3 regions of the Rhizobium sp. FG96 genome follow, and region 3 is predicted to be linked to each of the others. Evidence: riboswitches for the same ligand, from Rfam matches in the RefSeq annotation. Region 3 holds a riboswitch; each other region holds the start of a gene.
The links. Region 3 has a riboswitch for thiamine pyrophosphate ahead of ACODR6_RS06170 (ABC transporter permease). Riboswitches for the same ligand answer to the same signal wherever they lie in the genome.
Positions count from the first base shown of each region.

Region 1 (10,547 bases), on a different contig from region 3:
GCGAACTTCCTCGATGCCGTGAAGAAGCTGAAGGATGCCGGTGTCGTGCCGATCGCCGGTGGCGGCGGTGAGAAATGGCCGATCCATTTCTACTGGAGCTACCTCGTCATGCGCGAGGGCGGCCAGAAGGTCTTCGATGCCGCCAAGAAGGGCGAGGGCGAAGGCTTCCTGGATCCCGCCATCATCAAAGCCGGCGACGATCTGGCCGAGCTTGGCAAGCTGGAGCCTTTCCAGCCCGGCTATCTCGGCGTGACCTGGCCGCAGGCGCTCGGCGTCTTCGGCGACGGCAAGGCCGCGATGATCCTGGGCTTTGAAAATACCGAAGCCAACCAGCGCAAGAATGCCGGTGACGGCAAGGGTCTCGCCCCCGACAATATCGGCCGCTTCGCCTTCCCGACCGTCGAAGGCGGTGCCGGCAAGGCAACCGATACGCTCGGCGGCCTGAACGGCTGGGCGGTCACCAAGAAGGCATCCAAGGAAGCGCTCGACTTCCTCGCTTACCTGACCAACGCCGACAACGAACGCGAGATGGCAAAGAACGCCATGTTGCTGCCGGTCGCTGTCGGCGCCGATGATGGGGTCGTCAACCCGCTACTCGCTGAATCCGCCAAGCAGCTGGCTGGATCCACCTGGCACCAGAACTTCTTCGATCAGGATCTTGGCGCCGCTGTCGGCCGCGTCGTCAATGACGTCTCGGTCGAGATCGTCTCGGGCCAGATGAGCTCGAAGGACGGCGCCCAGCAGATCCAGGACGCTTTCGAACTCGAGCAATAAGCCTCCCAGCAAGCACTCCCGGCGCCGCGCGGCGCCGGGATATGACACGCGCATGCGAAGGCAGGACATATGGCTGAGATTTCCGTTTCATCAGGCGTTCGGACCGCGCCGCCTAGCAAGGCCGCCCGAAAGAACCGCAGTTCGATCGCCCACGACCGCTGGGCCGTGCTCCTGCTTTTCCTGCCGCCGGCGCTGATCCTCTTCACGCTCTTCGTCATCATGCCGATGGGCGAGGCTGCCTGGTACAGCCTTTACAAGTGGAACGGCTACGGCACGCCGACCGAGTATATCGCGCTCAAGAATTTCCAGGTGCTGTTCCGCAATGCCGCCTTCAGCCAGGCGCTGATCAACAACGGCCTGATCATCGTCGTTTCCATCGCCATCCAGGTGCCGCTGGCGATCTGGCTGTCGACGATGCTGGCGCATCGCATCCCCGGCGTCGTCACCTACCGGCTGATCTTCTTCCTGCCCTATGTTCTTGCCGATGTCGCCGCCGGCCTGATCTGGCGCTTCGTCTATGACGGCGACTACGGGCTGTTCGCGGCGATCGCCGGCTTCTTCGGCATGGCCAATCCCTATGTGCTCGCCGACAAGGACGTGGCGATCTATGCGGTGCTCGGCGTCGTCGTCTGGAAGTATTTCGGTTTCCACATGATGCTGTTCATCGCCGGTCTGCAATCGGTGGATAAGAACGTGCTGGAAGCTGCCGATATCGACGGCGCCTCCGGCTGGCAGAAGTTCCGCTATATCACCTTGCCGCTGCTTGGCTCGACGCTCAGGCTTTCGATCTTCTTTGCCGTCATCGGCTCCCTGCAGCTCTTCGACATGATCATGCCGCTCACCGGCGGCGGTCCCTCGAACTCGACGCAGACGATGGTGACCTTCCTCTACACCTACGGCGTCATGCGCATGCAGGTCGGTCTCGGCAGCGCCGTCGGCGTCGTGCTGTTCATCATCTGCGTCACGCTCGCCTTCGGCTACAAAAGGATATTCATGCGCAATGACTGATACGACCGACACCATTCGCATGCCCGCGACGACGAAGGTCTATCTCTACGTCTCGCTGACGCTCATCGCCGCCCTGGTGCTGATCCCGCTGCTGACGACGGCGCTCGGCGGCTTCAAGACGCTCGGCGACCTGCGCGTCAATCCCTTCGGACTGCCCGCCACGTGGCAATGGTCGAACTATACCGATATCCTGTTCGGCGAGCGCTACTGGCTGCAGATTTTCAATTCGCTGGTCATCGCCGTGCTGACTGTGTCGCTGACGCTGATCGTCTCGTCGATGGCGGCCTTCACCTTTGCGCATGTGCGCTTCTTCGGCTCGTCCTTCCTCTTGAACTACTTCCTGCTCGGGCTGATGTTTCCGGCGGCGACCGCCATCCTGCCGCTCTTCATCCGCATCCGCGATCTAGGACTGCTGGATACCTATTGGGGCGTGGTGCTGCCGCAGGTCGCCTTCGGGCTCGGCATGAGCATCCTTCTTTTTAGAAACTATTTTCGCAACCTTCCGGAAGAATTGTTCCAGGCGGCTTTCGTCGATGGCTGCGGCTACATGCGCTTCTTCTGGTACATCTCGCTGCCACTGTCGCGGCCGATCATCGCCACCGTCAGCATCATCTCCTTCGTCGGCAGCTGGAACAGCTATATCCTGCCGCTGATCATGCTGAATTCGGAATCGAAATATCCCTGGCCGCTCGGCATCATGGTCTATCGCGGCGAATTCGGCACCGAATGGCAGCTGGTACTCGCCTTCATCACCCTGACGATCATGCCGACCGTCATCGTTTTCTTCCTGGCCCAGAGACACATCATCGCCGGCCTGACGGCGGGCGCGGTCAAATCCTGATGTTGCCGTTTGTGCCGCGGCCGCTACGATGGCCGCGGCACGGCATCATGGGAGAGCAGACGGTTGGCACCGATAAAGGTCGATCCGGAGAAGGTTCGCGAATTCAAGACGAAGCAGGATTTCTGCGACTGGCTGGCCGCGCATCACGACCGTGAAAGCGAGGTCTGGATCCGTATCTTCAAGGTCGCATCCGGCTTGCCGTCGATCACGCCTGTCGAGGCGATCGACGCGGTGCTTTGCTGGGGCTGGATCGATGCGGTCAAGAAGAGCCTGGACGAAAAGAGCTATCTCCAGCGCTACACGCCGCGCGGCAGGAAGAGCATCTGGAGCCAGATCAACGTCAACAATGTCGCCCGCCTGGTCGCGGAGGGCCGGATGACCGAGCATGGCCTTCGCGAGGTCGAGGCCGCGAAATTGGATGGCCGATGGGACCGGGCCTATGGCAGCGGCAAGGACCTGAAGATCCCCGACGATCTGCAGGCGGCGATCGATGCCGATCCCAAGGCGCAAGCGATGCTTGCGGCGCTCAGCGCGCAAAACCGCTTCGCGCTCGCCTTCCGCGTGCACAATATGAAGACGCCCGCGGGCCGCGAGCGGAAGATCGCCACCTTCGTCGAGATGCTGGCGAAAGGCGAGACGATCTATCCGCAGACAAGGAAGCCGAAGGTCTGAATCTTAGAGATCGGCCTTGTCCCAGAGCGCGTGGAAATGCTGGACCGGGCCATGGCCGGAACCGACGGTGAGCGTTTCTGCAGCCGCAACGGCATCGGCGAGATATTGCTTGGCGATCGCGACGGCTGCTTCCGGCGTTTTGCCCTTTGCAAGCTCGGCGGCCAAGGCGCTCGACAGCGTGCAGCCGGTGCCGTGCGTGTTCTTTGTCGGAAGCCTTGGCGCCTCGAACCAGGTGATATGGCCGGCGCTTGCCAGCACATCGGGGCTGTCAGTGCCGCCGAGATGGCCGCCTTTCAACAGTACCATGCGCGGTCCGCGATCCAGCAGTTTGCGCGCCTGCTGCTGCATGGCATCGCGGTCTTGGGCGTGGTCCTCGCCGAGCAGCGCTGCCGCCTCGGGCAGGTTCGGGGTCAGCATCGTTGCCAGCGGCAGAAGACGGTCGGTGAGCGCGCCGATCGCGGCGATATCGAGGAGGGCGGCGCCGCCCTTGGCGATCATCACCGGGTCGAGCACCAGCGGGATGCCGCGATGCGGATGCAGCGCATCGGCAATTGCCTCGGCGATCCCGGCATTGGCTATCATGCCGATCTTGACGGCATCGACGCGGACATCGGCAAAGACCATGCGGATCTGCTCGGCGACGAAATCCGGCGAGACGGTCTGCACAGCCGAGACGCCGGTGGTGTTCTGCGCAGTCAAGGCGGTGAGCACAGCCATGCCATAGGTGCCGCGGGCGGAGAATGCCTTGAGGTCGGCCTGGATGCCGGCGCCGCCCGATGGGTCGGAGCCGGCGATCGAGAGAACGTTGCGGATCATTGTCCTGCCTTTCTGATGCGTTCGGCGATTGCAGCCGTCGCCGCTTGCGGATCCGGCTGGCCACAGATCGCCGAGACGACCGCAAGCCCTTCCGTGCCCGTTGCGAGCACTGGCTCCACATGTTCCGCCTTCAGGCCGCCGATTGCCACCGAGCGAACCGGGCAGACACGAACCAGCTCCGCCAGACCTGCGATGCCGATCGGTTGCTTGTGATCCGGCTTGGTCGCCGTCGCGAAAACGGGGCCGATCCCCGCATAGTCGACGATGGCGGGATCGACGGCTGCGGCAAGCGCATGCGTCTCGACCGAAAGGCCGAGGATCATATCAGGGCCGATGCGGTGGCGGGCCTCGGCGGCGCCGAGGTCCTCCTGGCCGATATGCAGCCCATCGGCGTTGAGCGCGATTGCCGCTTCCACATCGTCGTTGACAACAAGCAGTGCTCCGCTTCCTGACAGGACCCGCTGCAGTGCCCGGCCCGTCTCGATCATCTGCCGGGTAGTCGCCGTCTTGTCGCGCAGCTGCACGATGGTCGCCCCACCGGCGACGGCTGCGCGGGCGGTCTCGACAAGCCCGTACCCGGCGCAGAGCTCCGGGTCGAGGACGAGATAAAGGGAGAGGTCGAAGCTCTTCACGCCTGGCTGATCCTTGCTGCGGCGTCGAGTGCCGGACCATCGAGCGCGGCAAGCGCATCGAGGAAGCGCCAGGAGAAGGATCCGGGCCCCTTGGCTTCCTGTGCCGCCTGTTCGCCGGCGACGGCAAACATTGCGAGAGCGGCGACCGTCGCATCGAAGGTCTCGTCAGAGGCGACCGCGGCGAAGGCGCCGGTCAGGCAGGTCAGCGAGCAGCCGAGCGCGGTGATCTGCGGCATCAGCGGCGAACCGCCGGAAATGCGAACGGCGCGGGTGCCGTCGGTAACGAAGTCGACCGGGCCGGTGACCGCGACAACGGCGCCATATTGCGCCGCGATGCTGCGGGCAGCACCTTCCGCCTGCTCGACGGGATCGCGGCTGTCGACGCCCTGGCCACGGCTTTCGCTGCCGGCCAGCGCGATGATTTCGGATGCATTGCCGCGGATGATCGCCGGGTTGAGGTCGAGAAGTGCCGCGACGCTTTCGCGGCGGAAGCCGGTGGCGTAATGCGCCACGGGGTCGAGAACCCATGGCTTGCCGTTGCGCGCGGCAGCCTTCGCCGCCTGTTTCATGCCGCTGACCCAGGCGGGCGAGAGCGTGCCGATATTGATGGTCAGTGCACCGGAGAATGCGGCGAATTCACCGGCTTCCTCTTCGGCATGGACCATGGCGGGCGAGGCGCCCGCGGCCAGCACGACATTGGCGGCGATATTCATCGCGACATAGTTGGTAATGCATTGAACGAGCGGCGGCGCGGCGCGCAGCGCGGTCAGCAATTGCCCGGGTGATCTGGAAGTCGTCATCTTGCGTCCCTTTTGGGGCGGGGCAAGACGCGGGAGGCCAGGCACATGGAAGCGAAGGGCCTCGAGCGACTCCCTCCGCCAGCATTATCTGGTTCAGGTTCGAAGGGTACTTCTCAGCCCGCCTTTCGGCGAACGCCCCTGTCTCTCAACACCACGGTCATCGCAAATTATCGGCGGCTTGTCACGCCCTATCAGTTGAGCCGGGCTTCCCCGCTGACGATGCGCTGCTCATCGGCGCCGAAGAGATGTACGGCATCGTGAATGGGCGCCACCTTCAGGACATCGCCGGGTGCAGCCCTGATCCGCTCGCGGAAGACGCAGCTGATCGTCTGCGCGCCGAGCCGCGCAATCACCAGTGTTTCCGATCCGGTGGGCTCGACGACGACGGTGGTGATCTCGATGCCATTGGGGTCGAGTTGCAAATGCTCCGGGCGGATCCCGTAGGTCACCGCGTCGGCGGGGCGACGGTCGCTCGGCAGGGTGATGCCATCCTCGGTGCGGAAGCCCGTATCCGTCATGCTGCCCTTGATGAAGTTCATCGCGGGCGAGCCGATGAAGCCGGCGACGAAGAGATTGTTCGGCCGGTCATAGAGGTCGAGCGGCGAGCCCGACTGCTCGATGCGCCCATCCCTCATGACGACGATCTTGTCGGCCATGGTCATCGCTTCGATCTGGTCATGAGTGACGTAGATGGTCGTCGTCTGCAGCCGCTGATGCAGCTCCTTGATCTCGGAGCGCATCTGCACGCGTAGCTTGGCGTCGAGATTGGAAAGCGGCTCGTCGAACAGGAAGACGGCGGGATCGCGCACGATCGCCCGGCCCATGGCAACGCGCTGGCGCTGGCCGCCCGAAAGCTGCTTCGGATAGCGTTCGAGCAGGCTTTCGAGGCCGAGGATCTTTGCGGCATTGCCGACCCGCTTGTCGATCTCCGCCCGCGGCATGCGCTTCAGCCGCAGCGAAAAGCCCATGTTCTTGGCAACGGTCATATGCGGGTAGAGCGCGTAGTTCTGAAACACCATGGCGATGTCCCGGTCCTTCGGCGCCAGTTCGTTGACGACATGCTTGCCGATCTGGATTTCGCCTGACGTGATGCCTTCGAGCCCGGCGATCATTCTGAGCAGCGTCGATTTTCCGCAGCCGGACGGGCCGACGAGGACGACGAATTCGCCGTCACGGATATCGACCGAGACGCCCTTGATAGCCTTGAACGCGCCGTAGTCCTTGCGAGCATTATTGACTGAAACATGAGCCATTATCGTCCTCCCCAGGCTGCGATCAAAGCTTGTCCAAGACGGTTCTGAGATAACCGAGGCCGACGCGTTCGCCCTCCTTGCGGGCCTCCAGGTCCTTACCCGGCCAGCCATAGGCGGCGTCCTCATGCTCGATGGAAATCGTGCCGTCGAAGCCGTAGCTGCGCGCCTGCTTCAGGAACCTCGACCAGTCGAGCAAGCCAAGACCCGGCAGCTTGTACTGCCACCAGCCCTTGCCGTGATAACCGACGGCCTGCAGCGCGGTCGCATCGACCGCCGTGTCCTTGGCATGCAGGATGGCGATGCGATCCTTGACGGCATCCAGCGCCAGATAGGGATCGATACCCGTCCGCAGAAAATGCGAGGGGTCGAATTCGAGCCCGAAACGCCGGTCGGGAATGCGCTTGAACAGCTCCTCGTAACCTTTCGGCGTTGTGCCGACGAAATTGTCTTTCGGCCCAGGCCAATTCTCGATTGCAAAGGTGAGGCCGCTGGAAGCGGTCTCGGCGATCAGGCCGTTCATGTAAGCCGCGAAATCGTCGTAGTTGGCCTCGTCGCTGGCATCGTCATTGCGGCCGGGGAAGATGACGAAAACCGGCACGCCGGTTTCGCCGATCGCCTGCGCGAATTCCGCGGTGCGCGAGCGCAGATCCTTGCGCTTGACATTATCGGCGTCGAGCTGGTTGCCGAAATAGGTGATCGAGGAGACGAAGAGGTTGCGCTCGCGGGCAAGCGAGACGGCGGCCTTCACCCTGTCAGGGGTCTTGATGTGCCCGCCGACATCGATCTCGATGGCATCGAAACCAGCGGAAGCTGCGAAATCCACCACTTCTTCAAGCGGCCGGTCGTTGAACGTCGACGTATAGAAACCGATCCTCATCAAAATCCTCCCATGCGCCGCCGCAGCGGCCGTGCTAATTGTTCAGGCGATCCATGTATTTCAGCGGTGAACGGGTACGTTGAACCTCATCCGATGACGCCAGCATCAGCGCGGCGGCCATCGGCATCGCGGCCGCCCCGATCGCCGAGGCATCCTCGCCGAGCGAGGCGCGGTGGATCGAGGGCAGGGCGCCGTCGCTGGCGTCCAGATGCTCATGCACATAGCGCAACAGCTCGTCGATCATGCGGATCGGCAGCCGCCCGCCGACCAGGATGGCATCGGGATCGACGATCATGCCGACATGGCGGACGGCGACGGCAAGATGCGCGCTCATCTCCTTAAGCCACTGCGAGACCAGCCGCTTGCCGCGGGCATCGAGCGTCAGGAGATCCTGGGGCACGCTGACCTTGATCCCATGTTCGGCGAGGAACTGATAAAGGCAGAAGAGCGAGAAGATCTCGCCGAGCAGGCGAACCTTCTGTGTGCTTTCGTCCTTGCCGTCGGCGATCGGCACCCAGCCGATTTCACCGCTGAGGCCCATCGCACCGCGATGGCCGTTACCGTCGAGAACGAGACCGCCGCCGGGGCAGGCGTTGACGGCGATATAGAGGAAGCTGCGGCTCTCGGCGCCGAGCCCGTAATCGAGCTCGGCCAATGCGGCAGCGTTGGTTTCGTTTTCGATGAAAACAGGATGCTGCGTCAGATCCTCGAGGGCAGCGCGCACATCGAATTCCATCCATTCCCAGTAGTCGGCCGGCCTGCCGGGGAAGGCGATTTCGCCGAGCCAGTCGGGCATCGCCAGGCCGATGCCGGCCAGATGTGCGTCATCGATCAGGCGGCTGCGCTGGAAATGCGATATCGCGTCGGCCGACAGCTGCATGAATTCGGCCGGCAGGATGTAGCGCTTCTCGTGATGGACGCGGGCGCGGACATTGCCGACGGCATCGACCGCAAGGATGGTCAGGTGATCGCGATCGATATTGATGCCGATCGCGAAGAATGCGTCCGGATTGATCTCGAGCTCGATTGCCGGCTGGCCGCGCAAACCATGGCGGCGGCGAGCCTCGATGATCAGCCCTTCGTCGAGTAGGCGGTCGACGATGCGGGCGATCGCCGGCTTGGTGAAGCCCGTCTGCCTGGCGATCTCCGCGCGCGAAATCGGCGCCTGCCGGTGGATGCAGCGCAGCACGACCGCGCGGTTATGCTCGCCCGCATCCTCGACATTGGCCCCGCTGAGATCGGGGGAGAGCTTGACATCAGGGGTCTGGTTCATGATCGCGATCCTTCGTCTTCCATCGACATCAGAGCCGCTCTCATCCCTTCACCGCGCCGCTTGTCATCGCGCCCAGGATCAATCGCTGGAGCGAGAGGAAAGCCACGATCGCCGGTACGACGGAGATCAGGCAGGCGGCGGCGAGCAGCTGAATGGACGAGTCGGTCTGCATGCCACGGAAGTTAAAGATCCCGACGCCGATCGGCATCAAGTTGTTTTGCGTCAGCAGCAGAAATGGCACGAGGAACTGCGACCAGCCGGCGATGACGGTGATGATGAAGACGGAGGCGATGCCCGGCGCCGAGAGCGGCAGGACGATCCGCCAGAAGACGGAGAAGCGGTTGCAGCCATCGATCATCGCCGCTTCATCGAGGCTGCGCGGGATGCCGTCGACGGTGCTCTTCAGGAGCCAGGTCGCGAGCGGCACGCCGAGCGCGATATAGACCATGACCACGGCGAAATGCGTGTCGAGCAGGCCGAGCTTGTTCATGTAGCGGTAGAGCGGAACCATGATGACCAGCGGCGAGATCATCTGGAAGAGCAGCAGTCCCATCATCGACAGGCCCTTGCCGCGGAACTGGAAGCGCGAGAAGGCATAGGCCGCCGGCAACGCGACGATCAGCACCCCGAGGCCGCTGAGGGCGGCGAGCTTCAGGCCGTTCCAGAGGTAGATGGGAAAGTAGCTGTTGTTGAGAACCGTGATGAAGTTCTCCATCGTCGGGTTGTGCGGGATATAGCGGGCGACGCCGCGATAGATTTCCCGCCGGTCGCGAAGCGCCATCGACAGGAGATAGCTGAGGGGGCCGGCGAAGAAGACGAACATCGCCAGCATGAACAGATAGCTCAGAAAGTCGCCGAGGCGGGTGCCGGTGCGCCTGCTGCTCATTGCTCTTCCTCCTTGGGCAGGAACGACGCATAGACGAAGGCAAGCCCGAGGCTGATGATCAGCATCAGCACCGACAGCACGCTGCCCCCCGACAGATCGTAATTTCTGAAGACGATGTTGAAGACATAGAGCGAGATCACCTCGGTCGCGCGGCCGGGGCCGCCGCCCGTCAGCGTGATGATCGCATCAAAGGTGTTGAGCGTCATGATCGTGATCAGGATCATGTTGACGAGGATTGCGGCGCGCAGCTGCGGAATGGTGACGAAGAAGAACTGCTGCGTGCCCGTCGCGCCATCGACTTCGGCCGCTTCGTAGAGCGACGGATCGATCGCCTTCAGCGCCGCATACATGACGACCATCGAGAAGGCCGTGCCGCGCCAGATGTTGGAAATCAGCGCCGACCAGGGCGCGATCGACGGATCGGAAAGCCAGGCGACAACTGGCAGATGCATCATCCGCAGGATGCTGTTCAATGCGCCATAGGGCGCTTCGGAAAACAGCATCTGCCAGATGATACCACCGGCAATGCCGGGCACGACCCAGGCGACGAGGGCGGTGGTTCTGAGAATAGTGGTGCCGAACAATCCGCGCTTTTCGCCGCGAACGACGACGACGGCGACGGCAATCCCGAGAATCTGCTGGCCGACGACGCTGCCGCCGACGAAGACGAGGGTGGCCCACATGATATCGGGCAGCTGCGGCGAACTCAGCGCGT
Region 1 covers NZ_JBMDIL010000010.1:174,368-184,914, forward strand. Annotated here, with positions in the region: gene ACODR6_RS20590 (ABC transporter substrate-binding protein) at 1-774, shown strand, start outside; gene ACODR6_RS20595 (carbohydrate ABC transporter permease) at 844-1,782, shown strand; gene ACODR6_RS20600 (carbohydrate ABC transporter permease) at 1,775-2,623, shown strand; gene ACODR6_RS20605 (YdeI/OmpD-associated family protein) at 2,687-3,295, shown strand; gene thiD (bifunctional hydroxymethylpyrimidine kinase/phosphomethylpyrimidine kinase) at 3,299-4,111, opposite strand; gene thiE (thiamine phosphate synthase) at 4,108-4,743, opposite strand; gene thiM (hydroxyethylthiazole kinase) at 4,740-5,543, opposite strand; TPP riboswitch at 5,597-5,693, opposite strand; gene ACODR6_RS20625 (ABC transporter ATP-binding protein) at 5,735-6,796, opposite strand; gene ACODR6_RS20630 (sugar phosphate isomerase/epimerase family protein) at 6,819-7,673, opposite strand; gene ACODR6_RS20635 (ROK family transcriptional regulator) at 7,708-8,946, opposite strand; gene ACODR6_RS20640 (carbohydrate ABC transporter permease) at 8,987-9,832, opposite strand; gene ACODR6_RS20645 (carbohydrate ABC transporter permease) at 9,829-10,547, opposite strand, start outside.
Region 1: linked by a shared signal. The riboswitch ahead of thiM (hydroxyethylthiazole kinase) and the one ahead of ACODR6_RS06170 (ABC transporter permease) in region 3 are both predicted to bind thiamine pyrophosphate.

Region 2 (10,547 bases), on a different contig from region 3:
CGTCGAAGGTGCCGCGGGCGGCGTCGATGGTGGCTTCGGTCCAGGGCTTGCCGAGCAGGTCGGATTCGACGGTGCGGGCGCGCTTGGGGATGCCGGCCATGCCGCCGAAGGCGATGCGGATGTCGTGGACGTCGCCGTTGTCGTCGAGCGTCAGGTAGAAGGCGCCGAGAACGGCGGTGATGTCCTCGTCGCGGCGCTTGGTGATCTTGTAGACGGCGAAATGCGTGCCCTCGGCCGGATAGGGCACGAAGACGCTCTCGACGAATTCGCCGGCTTTGCGGTCCTGCCTGCCATAGGCGATGAAATAGTCTTCGAGCCGCAGCATGCGGGTGCCGGCGGCAGAGCGCAGCTTGACGGTGGCGCCAAGCGCGATCAGCGGCGGCGGGCTGTCGCCGATCGGCGAGCCATTGGCGATATTGCCACCGATCGTTCCCATGTTGCGAACCTGCTCGCCGCCGATACGGTTGATCAGGCCGGCAAGGGCGGGCACCTTCCTGGCAAGGACTTCGAAGGCCTTGGTGTAGGTGACGCCGGCGCCGAAGGTCACGCCGCCCTCGGTTACCTTGATCGCCTGCAGTTCGCTCAGGTGATTGATGAAGACGACGGGGGTGAGTGCGCGCATCTGCTTCGTCACCCAGAGGCCGACATCGGTGGAACCTGCGACGATGGTTGCCGTGGGTTCTTCGGCAAGAATGCGGGCCAGTCCCTCGACGGAGCCAGGGATGACCAGCTTGCCGGCGTCGGAGGCGATGGTGATCGTCTCGCGCGGCTGCAGCGCCCAGAGGCGGGCGACGATATCGGAGCGGGTCTTTTCGAGGGGATCGAAGAGCGTGCTCGGCCGAGCCCTGGCGATGGCTTCCGCCGCCTTGACGATCGGCTCGTAGCCCGTGCACCGACAGAGATTGCCCTGCAGCGCCTTTTCGATCTGCGGTCGGCCGGGCTTTTCGCTGGACAGCCAGAGGCCATAGAGGGACATGACGAAACCCGGCGTGCAGAAGCCGCATTGCGAGCCGTGGAAATCGACCATCGCCTGCTGCACCGGATGCAGCGTGCCATCCTTGGCGGCCAGATGCTCGACGGTCACGACATGGGTGCCGTTCAGCGAGCCCATGAAGCGGATGCAGGCATTGACGGATTCATAGGCGAGCTTGCCGTCCACGAGGCGGCCGATCAGCACCGTGCAGGCGCCGCAATCGCCTTCGGCGCATCCTTCCTTCGTGCCGGTCAGCCGGCGCCTCAAACGCAGAAAATCGAGAAGCGTTTCGGTCGGCCGGACATCTCTGAGCGTGATGTCCTCGCCATTGAGGATGAAGCGGATGGCGTCGTTCATGATGTTCCTTATTCTTGTTTTTCTAAATGGTTATGCCGCAGTCCAGCCCCCGTCAATCGAGATATGCGTGCCGGTGACCTGCCGGGCATCGTCACTTGCGAGGTAGAGCGCCAGCGCGCCGATTTCCTCGGCCTTGACGAATTCGTGCGTCGGCTGCGCCTTCAGGATCACCTCGGTCTTCACCTGCTCCTCGGTCATGCCGCGGGCCTTGGCCGTATCCGGGATCTGCTTTTCGACCAGCGGCGTCAGCACGTAGCCGGGGCAGATGGCGTTGACGGTCACGCCCGACTCAGCGAGCTCGAGTGCCGCCGTTTTCGTCAGTCCTAATATACCATGTTTCGCCGCCACGTAGGCGGATTTGAACGGCGAGGCGACGAGGCCGTGGGCAGAGGCGATATTGATGATCCGGCCATGCTTCTTCGCCTTCATGTGCGGAATGGCCGATCGCATCGTATGGAAGGAGCTCGAGAGATTGATGGCGATGATCTGGTCCCACTTGTCGACGGGGAAGTCCTCGATCTTCTCGACATGCTGGATACCGGCATTGTTGACGAGGACGTCGACCGTTCCGAAGGTTTTCGCTGCAGTCTCGATCAGGTCGGCGATCTCGGCGGGCTTGGTCATGTCGGCCGGATGGTAGAGGGCGCGGCCCTCTGAAAGTGATTCAAGCCGCTCGGTGATCGCCTTGATTTCTTCGGCTTTTCCGAAGCCGTTGATGACGACGTTGTCGCCCTTGCCGGCAAAGGCGGTGGCGATCGCCAGGCCGATGCCGCTGGTGGAGCCGGTGACGACGACGGTTCTTTTCATAAGCGCTTCTCCTTGGTCCGGGTTGGACCAAGGTTATGCGCAAAGCCTTGCGGCTGACAATCGCCGAATGGCGTTCTCAGCTTCCGGCGAGAAGCGTCGTGGTGAAGGCGGCGGCAAAATCCGGGCGCGCGGTCAGCACCTTGCCATCGGCATCCTTCAAAATGCCGGCGTCGAACAGGTAATCGCCGATCGCTTTCATCTTTGCCGGGTCGATGGCACCGGCCTTGCCGGGGGCGGTGCGCAGATAGCCGTCGGAGGCTAGCGTTTTCAGCGATGCCTTGACGAGGTCCGGATTGGTGAGCGCGCCGTCCGTTCCCTTGATCAGGATATCGGCTGCTTCATCCGGATGATCGGCGGCGAATTCATAGCCGCGTCGCGTCGCCTGCATGAAGGCGCGGGCGAGATTGGGCTTTTCCGAGAGATAGGCGCTGCTGGTGCCGAGGAGCGCGGTGTGTTCATCCGGCACGCCGTAATCGGCATAGACGAAGGCGCGCTGGGCCTTCTTCTCGAGCTCGGCCTGAACGCCTTCCCAGGTATAGACTTCGAGCGTGAAATCGACAGCGCCATTGTCGAGCGCCTGATAGGCGGAAGTGCCGAGCGTCACGGTCTCGAACTCGCCCTTGCCGCCGGCGTTCCTGATCATCGAGCCGAGCAGGGCATTTTCCCAGGCGCTGCCGAAGCCGCCATAGGTCTTGCCGTCGAGATCCTTCGGCGTCTTGATGTCGGTGCGGTCCCCCTTGAAGACGACGCGGCCGGTCTCCTTCTGGACGATCGCGAAAGTGCCGACGAGATCGGCACCGGCGGCGCGCTGGGTCATCAGGCCGATCGAGCCGAGCACGCCGAAATCGGCGACGCGGCTGGCGACGAGGGTTGCGGCAGAGGTGTCGGTATAGGGGAGAATGTCGACCTCGATGCCGGCGTCGCGGTAGAAATTCTTCTCCCGGGCGACGTAGAGGCCGATGTGATTGGTGTTCGGCGTCCAGTCGAGGGCGACCGAGACCTTGGGGCTTGCGGCGCGGACGGCAAGCGGTGCGGCGGTCAAGGCGAGAATGCCTGCAAGCGCCGTGCGGCGGGTGATGATCGGCATGGTCATGGTTCGGCTTCTCCTTCGAAGAGCGTTGTGAGAATGCGGTTTTCGATTGCGATGATCTCGGCCTGATGCTTTCCCGGTTCCGTTCGCGGCCGGGGCAGGCGGACGTCGATTTCGAGGGCGACGCGGGCAGGGCGGGGCGAGAAGACGTAGATGCGGTCGGAGAGCAGCACGGCCTCGCGCACGTCATGGGTGATCAGGACTACCGAGAGGCCACGGCGGGCAGAGAGCGCCTCGAGGAAACGCTGCATCTTCAGCCGCGTCAGCGCATCGAGGGCGCCGAAGGGTTCGTCGAGCAGCAGGATGGGGCGCTGCTGCACCACCGTGCGCAGCAGGGCGGCGCGCTGGCGCATGCCGCCGGAGAGTTCATGCGGCCAGCTGTTCTCGAAGCCGGCGAGGCCGAATTCCGCGAGCAGCGGCTCGATCTGGCGCCGGGCCTCGCGGCGGGGCATGCCAGATATCTCCAGGCCGAGTGCGGCATTGTCGATCAGCCGCCGCCAAGGCATCAGCGCATCGCGCTGCGGCATGAAGGCGAAGGGGCGTTCGGCGGCGTCGAGCGGCTGGCCGTTCATGCGGATGCTGCCGGCGGATGCGGTGGCGCAGCCTGTCAACAGCCGGAAGAGTGTCGATTTGCCGGCGCCGGAGGGGCCGAGGACGGATATGAATTCGCCCTGCTTCAGGTGCAGCGAGATGCCGGCGAGCACATCGATATTGCCGAGGCGGCAGCTGAGGTTTTCGATATCGAGGAGGGGCGCGCTGCTCATTCCAGGTCCTCCCCGTTTGCCCGGTGCCAGGGCATGGCGAGGCGCTCGGCGAGGACCGCGAGTGAGAACAGCAAGAGCGTCAGCAGAGCGCTGCCGAGGACGGCGGCAAGCACGAGATCGGCGCGGAAATTGTTCTTGGCGTTGAGGATATAGATACCGAGCCCGCGGGCGGCCCCTGCATATTCCGCGAAGATGGCGCCGACGACGGCATAGGTGATCGATATCCTGAGACCGGCGAAGAAATAGGGCAGCGATGACGGCAGGCGGGCGGCGAGGAAGCGTTTCCACCGAGAGGCGCCCATGGTGGTCAGCAGTTCCTCGATCTCCGGCTCTGTCGCCTCATAGCCGCGTGTGAGGGCCACAAGCATCGGAAAGAAGGTGACGAGGGCGACCAGCAGGATTTTCGGCAGCAGGCCGAAGCCGAACCAGAGGACGATCAAGGGCGCGATGGCGACGAGCGGCAGCGTCTGGCTGATGACGAAAACAGGCATCAGCGCCGAGCGCAGGCGCGGCACGAAATCGATCAGCACCGAAAACACGAAAGCGATGAGAAGGGAGGCGGCGAAACCCGCCAGGGTCGCCTGCAATGTCGGCCAGCTATTCGCCAGCAGCGCGGCACGTTCGGCAAAGGCCTGTGCGAGAACGCGCGAGGGTGCGGGCAGCGTCGCGGGCGGGAGGCCGGCGATGCGCACATAGCTTTCCCAGGCGGCGAGCACAGCGCCGACGGACAGGATGGCGGGAATGAAACGGGCGGCAAGGCCCGGCAACCGGACAGATCTCGGCATCGGCAGGATCCTGACGTGACGCTGAGATCAGACGGCGGAGGGGCTGTTGGCCGATACGGTGAGATCGATCGTGACATGGCCGTTCGGCGGCCCGAAGCGGACGAAGGCTTCGTGGATCGTCGCGAAGACGGCACCGGCATCGCCCTTGACGCGGGTGCAGAAATTCTTCGAACGGTCGAAGACGCCCGAGTTCTTCAGGAAGTCGATGCAGCCGTAGATCTCTTCCATGTGATCGCCGGTGCCCATGACATAGAGCGAGAACTGCGCGGCTGCATGGCGGCCGGTGACCGGGGCGGAAGCGACCGCTTCGAGAGCCGACGCCTTGCGCTCGGCAAGCGGCAGGACCGGGCCCGTCAGGGCTTCGGTGTGGCACATGGGATCATCGGGCTCGCCGGGGCAGCCGCGGGAGATGGTGGCGCGCAGCACCGCGTGGATGCCGTCTGCCGAGCCCGCGACATAGAGATCGCGCATGGCGGCGAAGACGATATCGGGCGTGCCGACGATCAGCGTCGAGATGTCGTCGGTCTCGATCCTGAGCTTTTCGCGATAGGGATCAAGTGCCGGAAGGGCAGACAGGATGACGTCGACGAAACGGTCGGTCATCGGGTAAAGGGAAATTTGTGCGCCAGAAAACATCGCTCGCCTCGCTCCGCTGGTATTATCCAGATCAGCTAAAGAGTTTGAGGCCATGCCAGCCGCATCTCAGCCCCGGCTATACGGAGCACCCCTGTCGTTGGCGCCTTTTAAACATGCGCCGCGCGGCTTGTAAAGCGGCGATCTGACGAGGGGCAAAATTGCGCTCGGCTTTCTTTTTCCTTTCGTTTCTGCCTCTTAAATGATCTATCTGAAAGCATCAGAGCTTCATGGGAGGGGGCAGGGATGAGCGGATATGTTCTGGCGATCGATCAGGGCACGACATCGACGCGGGCGATCGTGTTCGATGGCGAGATGAAGATCGCAGGCGTGGGCCAGAAGGAGTTCACGCAGATCTATCCGCGCTCGGGATGGGTGGAGCATGACCCTGAGGAAATCTGGGATTCCGTCGTTTCGACGATCCAGATGGCGCTGCGCGAAGCGAAGGTGAAGGCGACTGACATTGCCGCATTGGGGATCACCAACCAGCGCGAGACCGTCGTCGTCTGGGAGCGGGAAACCGGCAAGCCGATCCAGAATGCCATCGTCTGGCAGGACCGGCGCACGGCGAGCTATTGCGAAAACCTGAAGCGCCAGGACCTCGAGAAGATCTTCACCAGGAAGACCGGCCTGATCCTCGATCCTTATTTCTCGGGCACCAAGCTCTCCTGGATGCTCGCCAATGTGAAGGGTGCGCGCGCCCGCGCCGCCAAGGGCGAACTCTGCTTCGGCACGATCGACACGTTCCTGATCTGGCGGCTGACCGGCGGCAAGAGTTTCGCCACCGACGCGACCAATGCCTCGCGCACGCTGATGTATAACATCGCCGAGAACGAATGGGACAAGGACCTGCTGGAGATCCTGCGCGTTCCCGCCGCCATGCTGCCGGAGGTGAAGGACTGCTCTGCCGATTTCGGCATCGTCGAGAAGTCGATCCTCGGCGCCGAGATCCCGATCCTCGGAGTTGCCGGCGACCAGCAGGCGGCAACGATAGGCCAGGCCTGCTTCGAGCCTGGCATGCTGAAATCCACCTATGGCACCGGCTGCTTCGCGCTTTTGAATACCGGCTCCGACATGGTGCGTTCGAAGAACCGGCTGTTGACGACGATCGCCTACCGGCTGGACGGCGAGACGACCTATGCCTTGGAGGGATCGATCTTCATCGCCGGAGCGGCCGTCCAGTGGCTGCGCGACGGTCTCGGCATCATCGACACGGCCGGCGAGACCGGCAAGCTCGCCGAGAATGCCGATCCCTCGCAGGAGGTCTATCTGGTGCCGGCGTTCACCGGTCTCGGCGCGCCGCATTGGGATCCGAAGGCGCGCGGGGCAATCTTCGGCCTGACACGCAACAGCGGCCCGGCGGAATTCGCCCGCGCTGCGCTGGAAGCCGTCTGCTACCAGACCCGCGATCTGCTCGATGCGATGCAGAAGGACTGGAAGAACGGCAGCGACGACACGGTGCTGCGCGTCGATGGCGGCATGGTCGCCTCCGACTGGACGATGCAGCGGCTCTCCGACCTGCTCGACGCGCCCGTCGACCGGCCGGTGATCCTGGAGACGACGGCGCTCGGAGCTGCCTGGCTCGCCGGCAGCCGGGCCGGCGTCTGGCCGGACCGCAAGACCTTCTCTGCGAAGTGGAAGCGCAACCGTCGCTTCGAACCAGACATGGACGAGAAGACCCGTTCCGCCAAACTCAAGGGGTGGAAGAATGCGGTGAAGCGGACGCTGAGCGATGCCTGATCAGGCCGCCGCCACCGCCCTTTCGCGCCTAGCCGGCGGGCTGTAGAGCCAGCTTGCGCCGGAGCGGTCGGCGGTTGCCTTGATTGCCAGCGACAGCGTGATGGCGGTGACGCAGATCAGGGGTGCGGCGAGATAGCCGATCGATGGTGAGGGCTCGACCAGGGTGGCGATCAGGCCGGCTATGCCGGCGACGATCATCACATGGGTGACGTAGACCGGCAGCGTGTTGCGGCCGAAATAGGAAAAGACGTCGCGCAGGGCCTTCAGCCGCGACATCAGCACGGCCATGCCGCACAGCCATGACAGACCTGCGATCGACGACGCAGAGGCCCAGAGGCCGGGCTCGATCGGCTGCAGGCGGCTGCGCAGCGCCAGCAGCAGGATGAAAGCGGTAAAGCCACCGGCCGCGAAGGGGAGAGGGCGCTCGGTCAGCGTTTCGGCGATCAGCCTGCCATACCAGCAGCCGAAGGCGAAGAAGACGAAATACTGCAGCACATTGCGGTGGGTGAAGAGATCGATCGGCAGATAGCCGCCGAAGGTGAGGATCGAGAGAATGGTGCCGACGGCGATGACCGGGATGCGCGGCGCCGAGGAGAGCAGCTTGGTGACGGTCATGAAGATTGCCAGCGCCCAGATGAACCAGATGCCGGTATTCGGCGCCCACCACATTTCAATGAGCTGATAGGGATCCGACCCCTCCGAGGGCACGAGGCCGTTGGTGTGGACATAGCGGAAATAAAGCCAGCGCGCCGTGCTCCAGACGCCGAAGAGCCAGACGAAGGTCCAGATCTTCTTCCTGACGAAATCCGGCCATGTGGCCCGCATCGCCGAAGCGGCGAGGAAACCCGATACCGAGAAGAACAGCGGCATGCGGATCGGCGCCATGATGTTGCTGATCTTGGTGTAGAGTGCCGGGGCCATCTCGTGGAAGTTCAGGTAGAGCAGGGTGTGGTAGACGACCACGAGGATGATCGAGAGGCCCTTGGCGATATCCAGCCATTCGATGCGGGTCTTCTGCTGGTGCATGGTTTCCCCTTCCGATTGTGCGCTGCGGCAGGAACAAACCGTCCAATTGCGTCAGAAACGTGGGCGCGACGTCATTCTTCCATGCGTGCGCGAATGCCGCAGGCGCGTCCCTTGCTTCTGCTGTACTGATCGGTACAATGCATTCCTATTGGTACAGGAGATATGACAATGACTGCACTTATCCCCCCATTCACACTGGAAACCGCCACCCAGAAGGTCCGCCTTGCCGAGGACGGCTGGAACAGCCGCAACCCGGAAAAGGTGTCGCTCGCATATACGCCCGACAGCGCCTGGAGAAACCGCGCCGAGTTCGTCAACGGCCGGCCGGAGATCGTTGCCTTCCTGAGCCGCAAGTGGGCCAAGGAGCTGGATTACCGGCTGATCAAGGAGCTCTGGGCGTTCCGCGAAAACCGCATCGCCGTGCGCTATGCCTATGAATGGCACGACGACAGCGGCAACTGGTTCCGCTCCTATGGCAACGAGAACTGGGAATATGATGCCGATGGCTTGATGCAGCGCCGTTTCGCCTGCATCAACGACATGCCGATCAAGGAATCGGACCGCAAGTTCCACTGGCCGCTCGGCCGCCGTCCGGATGACCATCCGGGGCTGTCAGAGCTCGGCCTCTAAGGACGCAAGGCTCTGAAAACCGTCTACGAACGCCGCGATGTCGTGCCCCTGCTTGCCGAGATCTTCCGGGAACTCGGCTATGAGGGCGCGACGCTCAGCCGGATCACCGAACGCACCGGGATCGGTAAGGGCAGCCTCTATCACTTCTTCCCCGGCGGGAAGGAGGAGATGGCGGCTGCCGTACTCCAGGAGGTCGATCGCTGGTTCGAGGATTTCATCTACGAGCCGCTGCGCAGCGACGAGCCCTCGGTGGCGATCGAGGCGATGTGGCGGGGCGTCGACGATTACTTCCGCTCCGGCGGGCGCATCTGCCTCGTCGGTGCTTTCGCGCTCGATGGGACGCGGGAGCGTTTCAGCGAGGCGATCAACGGCTATTTCCGGCGGTGGGTGGATGCGCTCGTCGGCGCTCTCGTGCGCAGCGGGGTAGAGCAGGGTACTGCACAGCAGGAGGCGGAGGCCGCGGTTCTCGGTATCCAGGGCGCGCTGGTTCTGTCGCGCGCCCTCGACGATCATGATGTCTTCCGCCGGGCGATTGCCGGGATGAAGACGAGGCTTTCGGCTACTTCTTGAGCCAGGGGCTCTTCGTGCTCCAGAAGATGACGCTGGCGCCGAGATAGTCGTTGGCGAAAGCGGTGAATTCTTCCTTGGTGAAGGGCTTCTTGGTCTGCGGGTTCTTGTAGGTCAGCGTCGGCTCCTGCACGGCCATGCCGACATAGGCGAGCTTGCCCTTGTACTGGTTGAAGAACGGATAGGAGTTCTTCATCTGCGCCTTGCGGTTCGGCACGATATCGGGGCCGCCGAGGCCGATATTGTTCTTCGCGGCGAAATCGAACAGACGGCTCATGTATTTGTGGTCGTTTTCCCATTCGCAGGGCCAGAAGTTGACATACTGGACGACCATCGACTTTGAGAACGCCTTGCGCGCGAAGCCGAGGTTCTCCATCTCGCCGGCGAAATAGGCATCGCAGGAGAAGTCCTTCGGCTCGTTCTTCGGGTCGAGATCGATCGAGGTCTCCGGCAGGTTGATGCCATAGACGCGGCCATCGAACTTGGCGGCAAGCGCCGAGATCAGCGCTTGGTAGCGCTCACGCACCGCCGGGTTCCACTGCTGCGCCACCCAGCCGGAGCCGATGCCCTTGTTTTCGCCGGGATTGTCGAATTGCGGGGCGAGGCCGCCGCCATACTCGGCGCCTTCGAGCATGTAGTCGGGGATGTTGCGGGCCTTGGGGCTGAAGAAGCGGTCCTGCACCTGGATGAACAGCTTCTTGTTCAGGCTCTTGGCGATCGCCAGGTCCTTCTCGATCGGCGAGAAGTCGTACTCGCCCTTGCCCTTCTCCAGCATCTTCCAGTTATAGACCACCTGCGCGCCGCCGATATCGGGGCGCGACAGCAGGTCCTTGAGGCCGTCGAGCTCACCGGCGCCGGTATAGATGAAATTCTGGGGCGCTGCGGAGGCGGCAGTGGCTGCGCCGGCCAGTGCTGCAGCCAGGAACAGGCTTTTGAAAAGATGCATGTTTCGTCCTGAAATATGATGTTGGAAATCCAGCCGCGCGAGAAATCGGAGTCGAAGGTGGCAACTCGATGGCGAAGAGCGAAGCGGCCGATACAATCCCCAATGCTAATTTTGCCCCACCGCTTATTTGTGAAGCGTAATTTTTTGCTGCGCCCTGTCGGATGGCGGGTTACTCCTTCGTCATTGAGGAAGAGGAGTAACAGATGCTTTATGCGATCCTTTGCTATGC
Region 2 covers NZ_JBMDIL010000007.1:223,118-233,664, reverse strand. Annotated here, with positions in the region: gene xdhA (xanthine dehydrogenase small subunit) at 1-1,330, opposite strand, end outside; gene ACODR6_RS16220 (3-hydroxybutyrate dehydrogenase) at 1,361-2,137, opposite strand; gene ACODR6_RS16215 (ABC transporter substrate-binding protein) at 2,214-3,224, opposite strand; gene ACODR6_RS16210 (ABC transporter ATP-binding protein) at 3,227-3,991, opposite strand; gene ACODR6_RS16205 (ABC transporter permease) at 3,988-4,776, opposite strand; gene ACODR6_RS16200 (YkoF family thiamine/hydroxymethylpyrimidine-binding protein) at 4,804-5,412, opposite strand; TPP riboswitch at 5,404-5,515, opposite strand; gene glpK (glycerol kinase GlpK) at 5,656-7,149, shown strand; gene ACODR6_RS16190 (acyltransferase family protein) at 7,150-8,175, opposite strand; gene ACODR6_RS16185 (nuclear transport factor 2 family protein) at 8,344-8,805, shown strand; gene ACODR6_RS16180 (TetR/AcrR family transcriptional regulator) at 8,818-9,375, shown strand; gene ACODR6_RS16175 (hypothetical protein) at 9,365-10,318, opposite strand; gene ACODR6_RS16170 (YciI family protein) at 10,522-10,547, shown strand, end outside.
Region 2: linked by a shared signal. The riboswitch ahead of ACODR6_RS16200 (YkoF family thiamine/hydroxymethylpyrimidine-binding protein) and the one ahead of ACODR6_RS06170 (ABC transporter permease) in region 3 are both predicted to bind thiamine pyrophosphate.

Region 3 (10,547 bases):
CCGCGCAGTTCGGCAACGAGTTCGCCGATCAACCGGAAGGCGAGGTCGGGGGCGACGTTCGGGGCGGTGCGATGGGCATTCTGGACGATGTTGCCGCTGAGATCGACAAGTGCCGCATCGATGCCGAGCGGCGTCAGATGGATGCCGGCGACATAGCCGCCTTCAGGATTGATTCTGAGCACCGACGGGGGAATGCCGCGGCCTTTCGGCTCTTCGCGGACGGAGAGGATGTAGCCCTGTTCTTCGAGTTCGCGGACGATGGTGGAGACGGTCTGCACCGTCAGGCTGACGCGCTTGGCAATTTCCGCGCGTGTCACCGGGCCGTTCAGCCGGATCGCTTCGAGAACGATACGCCGGTTGTACGGACGGCCTGATTCCTGATTGGTACCGCGTAACGTCATGTCACTGCCCCCAAGAACACGATCAGCTTCGCACCGAGTTTTTATTTAGTCAAACGGTTTTCAGAAATAATACTGACGGTTGCTCAAGGTTGGTCCTGCGCCGTCAGGCGCCGATGCGATTGATGGAATTTGATCAAGAATTATCCCGCCAAGTCAGGCGCTCTCGCTTAGTTTCCGATCAAACGCCATGAATTTCGGGAGGATGGGATGAGCAACTGGATCAAGGCCTGCGAGATCGATGATGTCGAGAATGAGGATGTGATCCGTTTTGATCACGCCGGCCGGACATTCGCGGTCTATCGCAGCCCCGATGACAAGTTCTTTGCGACTGACGGCATGTGCACGCATGAGAAGGTGCACTTGGCCGACGGGCTGGTCATGGACAACATCGTCGAATGTCCGAAACATAACGGCCGCTTCGACTATCGCACCGGCGAGGCCCGTGGCGCGCCCGTCTGCGTCAACCTCAGGACCTATCCCGTGAAGGTCGAGGATGGCGCGGTCTATCTCGGTCTGGAGTGATGCCGATGGCCGATTTCGTCATCATCGGGGCCGGGCAGTGTGGCGCGCGGGCGGCCATGGCGCTGCGCGAGCAGGGCTTTGATGGAAGCATCACGCTTGTCGGCGAAGAGCCGCATCTGCCCTACGAGCGCCCGCCGCTTTCCAAGCAGCATATGCTGGTGTCAGAGGGCGCATTGCCCCCCTTCATTGCCGATGGCGCTGCCTTTGCCGAACGGAGGATAACAGTTGTCACCGATGATGCGGCGGCTGAGATCGATCGCGACAGCGGGACGGTCCGTTTGGCGAGCGGCCACACGCTCGCCTATGACAAATTGCTGCTCGCAACCGGTGCCGCACCCCGGCGGCTGCCGGCTGCCGAAGGTCTGGAACATGTCTTCTATCTCCGCACCCATGACGAAGCGGCGCGTCTTTCCAGGCGACTGTCGCTAGGCAGCCATCTTGCCATTATCGGCGCCGGTTTCATCGGCCTCGAACTTGCGGCTTCGGCACGCAAGCGCGGCCTCGAGGTGACTGTCATCGAAGCGCTGCCGCGCATCCTGATGCGCGCCGTGCCGGAGGCAATTGCCGAAAAAGTCCAGGCGCTGCATGAGGCTAACGGTATCAGCATCCTTAGTGGATCCGGGATCGAGCGCCTTACAGGCAGTAGCGACGGCGTCAGCCTGACATTGACTAACGGGGCGGTGGTGAACGCCGATATGCTCGTCGTCGGTATCGGCGCCCAGCCGCGCGTCGAGCTCGCGGCGCAGGCAGGGCTCACGATCGAAAACGGCATTGCCGTCGATCAAAGTTTGCAGACCTCTGATCCTACGATCTTCGCTGCCGGCGACTGCTGCTCCTTTCCCTATGACGGGCGGCGCGTCCGGCTCGAAGCCTGGCGTAACGCGCAGGATCAGGGCGCCCATGCCGCGGCCAGCATGCTCGGCGACGCCGGGCCCTATGAAGCCGTGCCATGGTTCTGGTCGGATCAGTTCGACTGGACGCTGCAGATCGCGGGGCTTGCGGACAGGGCAGTGTCAGCAGTGCGCCGCGATATCGGCGACGACGCCTTCATCCTCTTCCATCTTGCCGAAAACGGCCGTCTCGTCTCGGCGAGCGGCTGGGGTCCGGGCAACAGGATCGCTAGGGACATCCGGCTCGCCGAGATGCTGATCGCCAAACATGCGGCACCAAATGCGAGCGAACTGACTTCGCCTGCAGTGAACTTGAAATCCCTGCTGCCACGCGGCTAGGGTTGGATCTGCGAAATTCTGGGAGGAAATTCAATGGCAGAGGTCAGGATCGGTATTATCGGCACAGGCGTGATGGGCAGCGACCATGCCGCAATCCTTGCCGAGGGTGTCGCCAATGCAAGGCTCGTCGCGGTGCAGGACTTCAGCCGCGAGCGGGCGATTTCCGTCGCCGGGCAGCTCGGCGTCCGCGTCATTGCCGAAGCCGATGCGCTGATTGGCGACCCCGAGATCGACGCCGTCATGGTCTGCTCGCCGGACGAGACGCATGCGGCGCTGGCGCTGAAGGCGATTGCTGCGGGCAAGCCGGTTCTCGTCGAAAAGCCGCTGGCTTCAAGCCTTCCGGAAGCCGAAGAGATCATCCGCGCCGAGGAGAAAGCCGGCCGCCGCCTGGTGCAGGTCGGCTTCATGCGCCGCTTCGACCCTGGTTATCGCGAGATGAAGCAGGCGCTGAACACGGGCGAGTTCGGCCGCGCCCTGTTTCTCCATTGCATCCATCGCAACGCGGTTGCGCCCGACTACCTGACCTCGGATCTCGTCATCGCAAATTCCGCCGGGCACGAATTCGACATCACCCGTTTCCTGCTCGACGAGGAAATCGTCTCGGCCTTCGTTGCCAGCCCTCCGGCGACGCGCAATGCGCCGAACCGCCAGCCGCAATTCATCTTGCTGCAGACCGCATCTGGCGTCGTCGTCGACATCGAGGTCTTCACGGATGCGCAATATGGCTACGATGTTCGCGCCGAGCTCGTCTGCGAGGACGGGACGGTGGCGCTCGATCCGTCGCCCCATACGTCTTTGCGCGTGAAAGGCAATGATGGCTTCCGCACGCCGGCTGACTGGCGCCCGCGCTTCCGCCAGGCCTATCGGGCGCAGCTTGAGGCGTGGACGGCTGGTATCCTGAGCGGAACGCCGACCGGGGCTAGCGCCTTTGATGGCTTCATGGCGATGCAGGTCACCAAGGCCTGCCTGCAGGCCTGGAAATCCGGCGAGCGGGTTGCCGTGGCTCAGCACGAAAAACCCGCGCTCTACCGCGTTTGATCTGCTGCTCCTTTAGAGCCGCGACCAGAGCGCCCTGATCTCGTCTTTCAGGAACAGGGCTTCCTGCCAGCGATCGGTGCTGTCTTCGCCATCGCGCCCGGTGATCGCATAGGGTTTCGGGCCGAGCTCGCAGGTGAAGGCCAGCACATCATCCGGCCCGGCACGTCCCTTCCAGCTGCGGAAGCCATAGTCCCACCAGGTCATGAAGAGATCGAGCCAGGGCTTGTGATGCGGGAAGGAGATCTCGATCTGCACCTGCTCGCGCGAGGCGACGCGGCCGTGGAAGGCCCAGGAACTGTCGAGAATGCGGTTGATCAGCGCGTGGTTCTCATCGGAAACAGGCCAGGCGAATTCGCGGCCGACTAGGAAATGCGAGAGATCGCCGAGCAGCTTCAGATCCGGCAGGCGGTCCATCAGGTCGAGGGTGAAGAAGAGATCGGTCGTCATCCGGTCGCGATGTGTCTCGATGAAGACGGGGATGCGCGCCTCTTCGGCCAGACGATGCCAGCCTTCGAGCAGCGGCAGGCAATCCTCGATCTGGCGCAACCGGACATCCGGCTGCAGGCAGAGATGGGCAACACCGAACTCCGCCGCATTCTCCAGCGCCGGCTTCAAGTCGTCGACGGTCTTCGGAAAACACTGTCCCTCCGCCTTCAGCCCATGCTCTTCCAACAGGTCGGCGAGGTTTTCCACATAGTCGCGATCGTACCAGTGGGCGCTGACGCCATCGAAGCCCGCCTCCGCGATCAGGCGGATATTTTCCTCCAGCGATCGCTCCGGTTTTCTCGCGCTTCGAAGCTCCATCGCCCAGAGCGACTGGAAGACATTGAGGGTCTGCATGGCTTACCTCCCGGGTCCTTTGGTTAGAGATTCTGCGCGCTGACGGTCATGAACCGCACGGGATCGGTGATGACCTCGGTGCGGATGATATCGAGCTTGCGCAGGATGAGATCGACGGAGCGGCGCGCCTGCACTTCGGGCGCCTGGTCGAGACAGATGTCGAGAAGACCGTTTTCGAGATAGCGCTTCTTCTTTTCGGTCAGTTCGTGGCCGACCCAGAAGATATCCCGCTGCTTGGCCCATTGTTGCAGGACGATCGCCACGCCCTCGTCACCGCCGCCGGCCGAATAGACGCCGATGATCTCGGGGTCGCGCCGGAGCGCCTCTCCCAACAACTCGGCGCATTGCAGGTCGTCGTCACGGCCCATCATCACCAGCGAGAGCGCGTGGCCTTCAGCCCCGCGCTCGGCCATATAGTCGGAAAACCCCTGGATGCGCTGGCGGTGGTTCGAATAGGCGCCGCTATGACAGATGGCAGCGAAATGACCGGGACGTGCCGCCAGCATGCCGGACATGTAGTAGGCGGCACTGCGGCCCGCCGCATAATTGTCGATGCCGAGATAGGGGACTTCCGCGTCGTCGCAGCGGGTGACGACCTGCGCGACCTCGACGCCTGAGGCGCGCACCTGACGCAGCGCCTCGATCACCTTCGGATGGTCCTGCGAACAGATGATTAGCCCGGAACGGCGAAAGCTAGGATTGGCGATGTGATGCGCCATGCCGATCGGATCGCTTTCCTTGATGAAGGTACGGTGCAGCATGACGGCGCGGTCGAGCGAGGCGGATATGCGCTCGAAAGCCTGGTTCAGCCGGGCAAAGAACGAGGTCTCCGGCCGCACAAGGATGACCTCGATGCGGATCGCGCCACGATGGGTCTCGGTCGAACGCTCGCCATAGCCGAGCTTCTTGGCGGCGCGGATGACCTTCTCGGCGGTCTTTTCGGTGACGCCGCCGCGGCCGTTGATGACCCGCTCGACGGTGGCGATCCCCAGTCGTGCCTCCCGGGCGACATCCTGCAGCGTCGTCTTTTTCATCAAAACCTCCCCCAAACTCGCCTGGACAGTCAAGCATTCCAGCCTCTCGGGCGAAATACCGCAATTGATCAAAACACATCAAAACAGCGATGGGAATTGGCCCTGCGGCTGCGGTAATTTTTGCCTCACGAGTTGGAGGATTTCAGATGGACGACACACTATACGGCAAACGCAACAAACGCGGCGACTGGGCGCCGTTCAAGCTCATCCAGTATCCGCCTGTGTTCATCTGGCCGGTCCAGCCGCTGCGTTTCCTGAAATGGCTGTTTGGCTATCCGGGCTATCTGATGCCCTGGAACGTCCTTTACGCGGTGATCGGCACCCTGCTCTGGCTCTACGCCACGCCGTCGCTGGAGACGGCAAAGACCTTCTCGATCGGCTGGATCGCCTATCTGCTCATCCGCAATGCGGCGATCGTGCTGGTCTTCTTCGGCGCCTTCCATCTGCGCCTCTACATGCAGAAGAAGCAGGGCACGAGCTTTAAGTTCAACGCCAAATGGCCCTCTGTCGGCAACGACGCCTTCCTTTTCGGCAACCAGACGGTCGACAATGTCATCTGGACCTTTGCCAGCGCGGTGCCGATCTGGACGGCATTCGAGGTGCTGACGCTCTGGGCTTTCGCCAACGGCATCATTCCCTATGTGTCCTTCGCCGAGCACCCGGTCTATTGCGCCGTCGTGATGTTCTTTATTCCGACCTTCCGCGACCTGCATTTCTATCTGGTGCATCGCCTCATCCACTGGCCGCCGCTGTATCATGCCGTCCACAAGCTGCATCATAACAACGTCAATCCCGGCCCCTGGTCCGGTCTTGCCATGCACCCGATCGAGCACCTCCTCTATTTCTCCGGTGTGCTGATCCACTGGATCGTGCCGTCCAATCCTGTCCATGCGATCTTCCACCTGGCGCATGCAGGCCTTGCCCCGGCACCGGGCCATGCCGGCTTCGACAAGATCGTCGTCGGCGAGGAGAGCGCCATTGATACGCACAGCTACGACCACTATCTCCATCACAAGTATTTCGAGTGCAATTACGCCGATGGCGTCATCCCGCTCGACAAGTGGTTCGGCACTTTCCACGACGGTTCGCCCGAGGCCCAGGAGCGCATGGACAAGCGCTTCATGGAGCAGGCAAGGCGCCGCGCCGAAAAGAAGGCGCGCGGCGAGCAGCAGGCAAGCTGACTGATTTCCCAAGCGAGCGACCGAGAAAGGCCCGGCTGCAGAGCCGGGCCCTTTGCTATGCGGATGCCCTGCAAATGAGGCGTTTTCATCAAATTATCGGCGGACCGCACGGCCTTCCCCGGCTAACGTTTTCCTGCGGCCGCCTGGCGCCGCCTTATCTCTGGGAGGAGAGAACATGCTGAAATTGCTGACCGCCAGCGCCGTTGCGCTGGTGCTTGCGTCGCAGGCGCACGCTGCCGACCGTATCGGTGTTTCGATGGGCACGCTGTCCAACAACTTTCAGACGCTCATCGTCAACGGCATGGAAGACTACGCCAAGTCGATCGGGGTAGAGTTGCAGATCGAAGACGCGACGACCGACGTCAACAAGCAGCTCGATCAGGTGAAGAATTTTGCGGCCGGCGGCGTCTCCGCCATCATCGTTGACCCCGTCGATTCCGATGGCACGCCCGCTCTCAGCAAGGTTGCCGAAGATGCCGGCATCCCGCTCATCTATGTCAATGTCCAGCCGACCGACCTCAACACGCTCGGCAAGCAGCAGGCCTTCGTCGGCTCCAACGAAACTGAATCCGGCACGTTGCAGACCAAGGAAGTCTGTCGCATGCTCGGCGGCAAGGGCAATGTCGTCATCATGATCGGCGACCTCACCAGCCAGGCGGCGCGCCAGCGCACGCAGGACGTTCACGATGTCGTCAAGACGCCTGAATGCAGCGGCATCAAGGTCGCCCAGGAGCAGGTCGGCAACTGGAGCCGCGTCAACGGCGCCGATCTGGTTTCCAACTGGCTGACATCGGGCGTCGAATTCGATGCCATCATCGCCAATAATGACGAAATGGCGCTCGGCGCGATTTCGGCGCTGAAGGCCGCCGGCGCCTCGACCGACAAGATCATCGTCTCAGGCATCGACGCGACGCCCGAGGCGCTGCAGGCGATGAAGACAGGCGATCTCAAGGTCACCGTGTTTCAGGATGCCAAGGGCCAGGGCAAGGGATCGATCGATGCCGCGATGAAGGCGATCAAGGGCGAGAAGCTCGACCGAGAGGTCTGGATCCCCTTCCAGCTCGTCACCCAGAAGAACATGGCGGATTTCGAACACCTGAACTAAGGCGCCGCCTGCCTCACGGGCGGCGTCAGGACGGCCACGATGCGCTCAGGCCATCGTGGCCATTCGCATGTCAGGCGGCGGGCAGGGGCTCGCTGATGACGACGAAATTGGCGCAGCTATGCTCGACATTGGCAATGCGGATGCGCAATTCGCGCCGCGAGGTCAGCAGAAACAGGAAGACCTTCTTGGCCCGCTGCGCTCTGCGCAGCACTTCCTCGCCGCCGAAAAGCAGGCCATCGCGCTCTCCGAGCTCGAAGGCGACATGCTCACTATAGTTCTCGTCCGTGATGGTGATTGTTCCGAGACCCGACAGCATGTGAGCATTCCTCATGATGGGAATGACTTTTGTCGAAGTCCTAAATTAGTGCAACACGGTGTTCCGGTTTTCCACGAGATGTTGGAAAGCGTACCGGCGATCATAGAAAAGGGCACGCTGAATGAAGGCGTGTCCTTACATTGGGGAGATGGGTGGCGCCTAGAACTTGACGCCGACGCCGATCATGATGGTGTTCTGGTTCAGGTCGAAATCGCCGCCAGCCGCGCCGAAATTGCCGCTGCCGTAATCGGTGTAGCGATATTCGCCGCGGGCAAAGATATTCTGGGTGAAGGCGTAATCGATGCCGGCGCCGATGGTCCAGCCGTTCAGCGTATCCGATTCGTCTGGCCCGACATCCGGATTGGCCTCGGCGCGGGCGATTGCCCAGCCGGCCGTGCCGTAGATCAGCGCATTGTCGAAGGCATAGCCGACGCGGGCGCGAACCGAGCCCTGCCAGGTCGTCTCGACCGAGCCAAAGGCTACATCCTCTTTGTTCCAGTTGTGCAGGACGTCACCTTCGACACCGACAACCCAGTTGTTGTCGAACTGATAGTTATAGCCGCCGAAGACGCCGAGAATGCCGCCATTGGCATCGACATCCGACGTACCGGAAGGATCGAAGGTGTTCCAGCTATAGCCACCCTCGGCGCCGATATAGGGGCCGGACCAGGTGAAGACAGGTGTTATCGCTTCGGGCTCGACAGGGGCGGGCGGCGGCGTCAGGTCCGCGGCCTGAGCGGAAATGCCGGCAAGTGAGGCAGCCAGCGCGGTGAGAATAACGAATTTCATATTCGGTCTCCCTAATGCTTAGGGGTCAAGTAGGGTGCCTGATCCAAAAGTCTCTAATTAATTTTGTAGCTGAGACCCCGGAATACAAGACCGGCGAAGGCCTGCGACAGATGCGCCATTGACTTCAGGCCGGGAAAACGACAGGTTCCGCCCATTCCGAGGGGAGCATCTGACGATGCTGAGATGGCGGTGAGCCGGACCCTTGAACCTGATCCGGGTCATGCCGGCGTAGGAACGGAACAAGATGCCGGCGGCATCTCCCCTTCTTCTTCGCTTTGCCTGGATCTCCAATTCTGTCTGGAGATCGCTTCGCCATGTCTGTCTTTCCGTTCCCGCATCCGGCCCGCGCGAAGGCCTAGCGATGCGTCCGCTCAACGCCCTCGGCGGCGTGGCCCTGCTGATCGCTCTCTGGCAGGCGGTCATCTGGATCTTCGCGCCCGCGCATTTCATTCTGCCGTCGCCTGCCGACGTCGTCGCCGTCTTCGGCAGGCAGCCGCTCTTCCTGCTTGAGCAGAGCCTGACGACGGCGCTCGAAATCGTCCTCGGCCTGCTCTGCGGCGCCATATCGGGCGCGGCCGTCGCCTTCGCGCTCGCCGCCTTTCCGGCGGCCGCCACGCTCGTCTGGCCGATGGTACTGATCCTGCAGGCTTTCCCGGTCTTCGTGCTGGCGCCGATCCTGGTTATCTGGCTGGGTTTCGGCATTGCCTCGAAGATCGCCATGGCGACGATCATCATCTTCTTTCCCGTGGCCTCCGCCTTTGCCGACGGGCTGCGCCGCACCGAGCGGGATATTCTCGATGCGGTATCGCTGACAGAGGCCAGCCATTGGCAGACGCTGATGCGGATCCGCCTGCCGCTCGCCCTGCCGTCCCTCGTCTCCGGCCTCAGGATCGCTGCACCCCTCGCGCCACTCGGCGCCGTGATCGGCGAATGGGTCGGCGCGTCCTCCGGCCTCGGCTTCGTCATGGTCCAGGCCAATGCCCGCATGCAGACGGACATGGTCTTTGCCGCCATGGCCGTGCTCGCCGCCATGACCGTCATCTGCCGCGTCGCCGTCGACAGGCTCACCTCCGGCTGGACCCCATGGGCCACCACGAACTGACTTCTTCTTCCCGCAAAATCATGGAGCAAACATGCTGCGTCTGATATCCGCCACTCTCCTTGCGATCGCGACCCTCGCGTCGCCCTCCTTCGCCAACGACAAGCTGACCGTCATGCTCGAATGGTTCGTCAATCCGGACCATGCGCCGATGGTGATCGCTCAAGAGAAGGGCCTGTTCGCCGCCGCCGGTCTCGACGTCACCCTCATTCCGCCCGCCGATCCCTCCGCGGTGCCGCGTCTCATCGCTGCCAAGCAGGCCGATATCGGCATCCACTACCAGCCCAATCTCTATCTCGATCATGAAGCCGGATTGCCGATCGTCCGCATCGGCACGCTGGTCGAAACGCCGCTGAATACGGTGACCGTGCTGGCCGACGGGCCGATCAAGAGCCTCGCCGATCTGAAGGGCAAGAAGGTCGGTTTCTCCGTCACCGGTTTCGAGGATGCGATGCTGAAGCGGATGCTCGCAAATGCCGGTCTCAAGAAGGACGATGTCGAGCTCGTCAACGTCAACTTCTCGCTCTCGCCGTCGCTGATCGCGGGCAAGGTCGATGCGACCGTCGGCGGCTTCCGCAATTTCGAGCTGACGCAGATGAAGCTCGAGGGTCACGAGGGCAAGGCCTTCTATCCGGAAGAAAACGGCGTGCCGCCCTATGACGAACTGATCTTCATTGCCCATCGTGATTCGGCCGCCGATTCGCGTCTGCCGCGCTTCCTCGGTGCGATCGAGCAGGCCTCCGTCTTCATCACCAACCACCCCGATGACGCCTGGCAGATGTTCATCAAGGCCTATCCCGATCTCAATGACGAGCTGAACCGCAAGGCTTTTTTCGACACGCTGCCGCGCTTCGCCAAGCGCCCCGCCGCTCTCGATACCAGCCGCTACGAGCGTTTCGGCGCCTTCATGCAACAGATGGGACTGGTCAAGACGGCACCCAAGGTCGAGGACCTCGCCGTCGAGATAAAGTAGCCTGTGGCGCGTCTGCCACG
Region 3 covers NZ_JBMDIL010000002.1:602,847-613,393, forward strand. Annotated here, with positions in the region: gene ACODR6_RS06120 (ROK family transcriptional regulator) at 1-401, opposite strand, end outside; gene ACODR6_RS06125 (MocE family 2Fe-2S type ferredoxin) at 609-923, shown strand; gene ACODR6_RS06130 (NAD(P)/FAD-dependent oxidoreductase) at 929-2,152, shown strand; gene ACODR6_RS06135 (Gfo/Idh/MocA family oxidoreductase) at 2,186-3,190, shown strand; gene ACODR6_RS06140 (sugar phosphate isomerase/epimerase family protein) at 3,203-4,030, opposite strand; gene ACODR6_RS06145 (LacI family DNA-binding transcriptional regulator) at 4,054-5,064, opposite strand; gene ACODR6_RS06150 (sterol desaturase family protein) at 5,211-6,245, shown strand; gene ACODR6_RS06155 (sugar ABC transporter substrate-binding protein) at 6,421-7,350, shown strand; gene ACODR6_RS06160 (hypothetical protein) at 7,421-7,666, opposite strand; gene ACODR6_RS06165 (outer membrane protein) at 7,826-8,455, opposite strand; TPP riboswitch at 8,605-8,707, shown strand; gene ACODR6_RS06170 (ABC transporter permease) at 8,817-9,557, shown strand; gene ACODR6_RS06175 (ABC transporter substrate-binding protein) at 9,589-10,527, shown strand.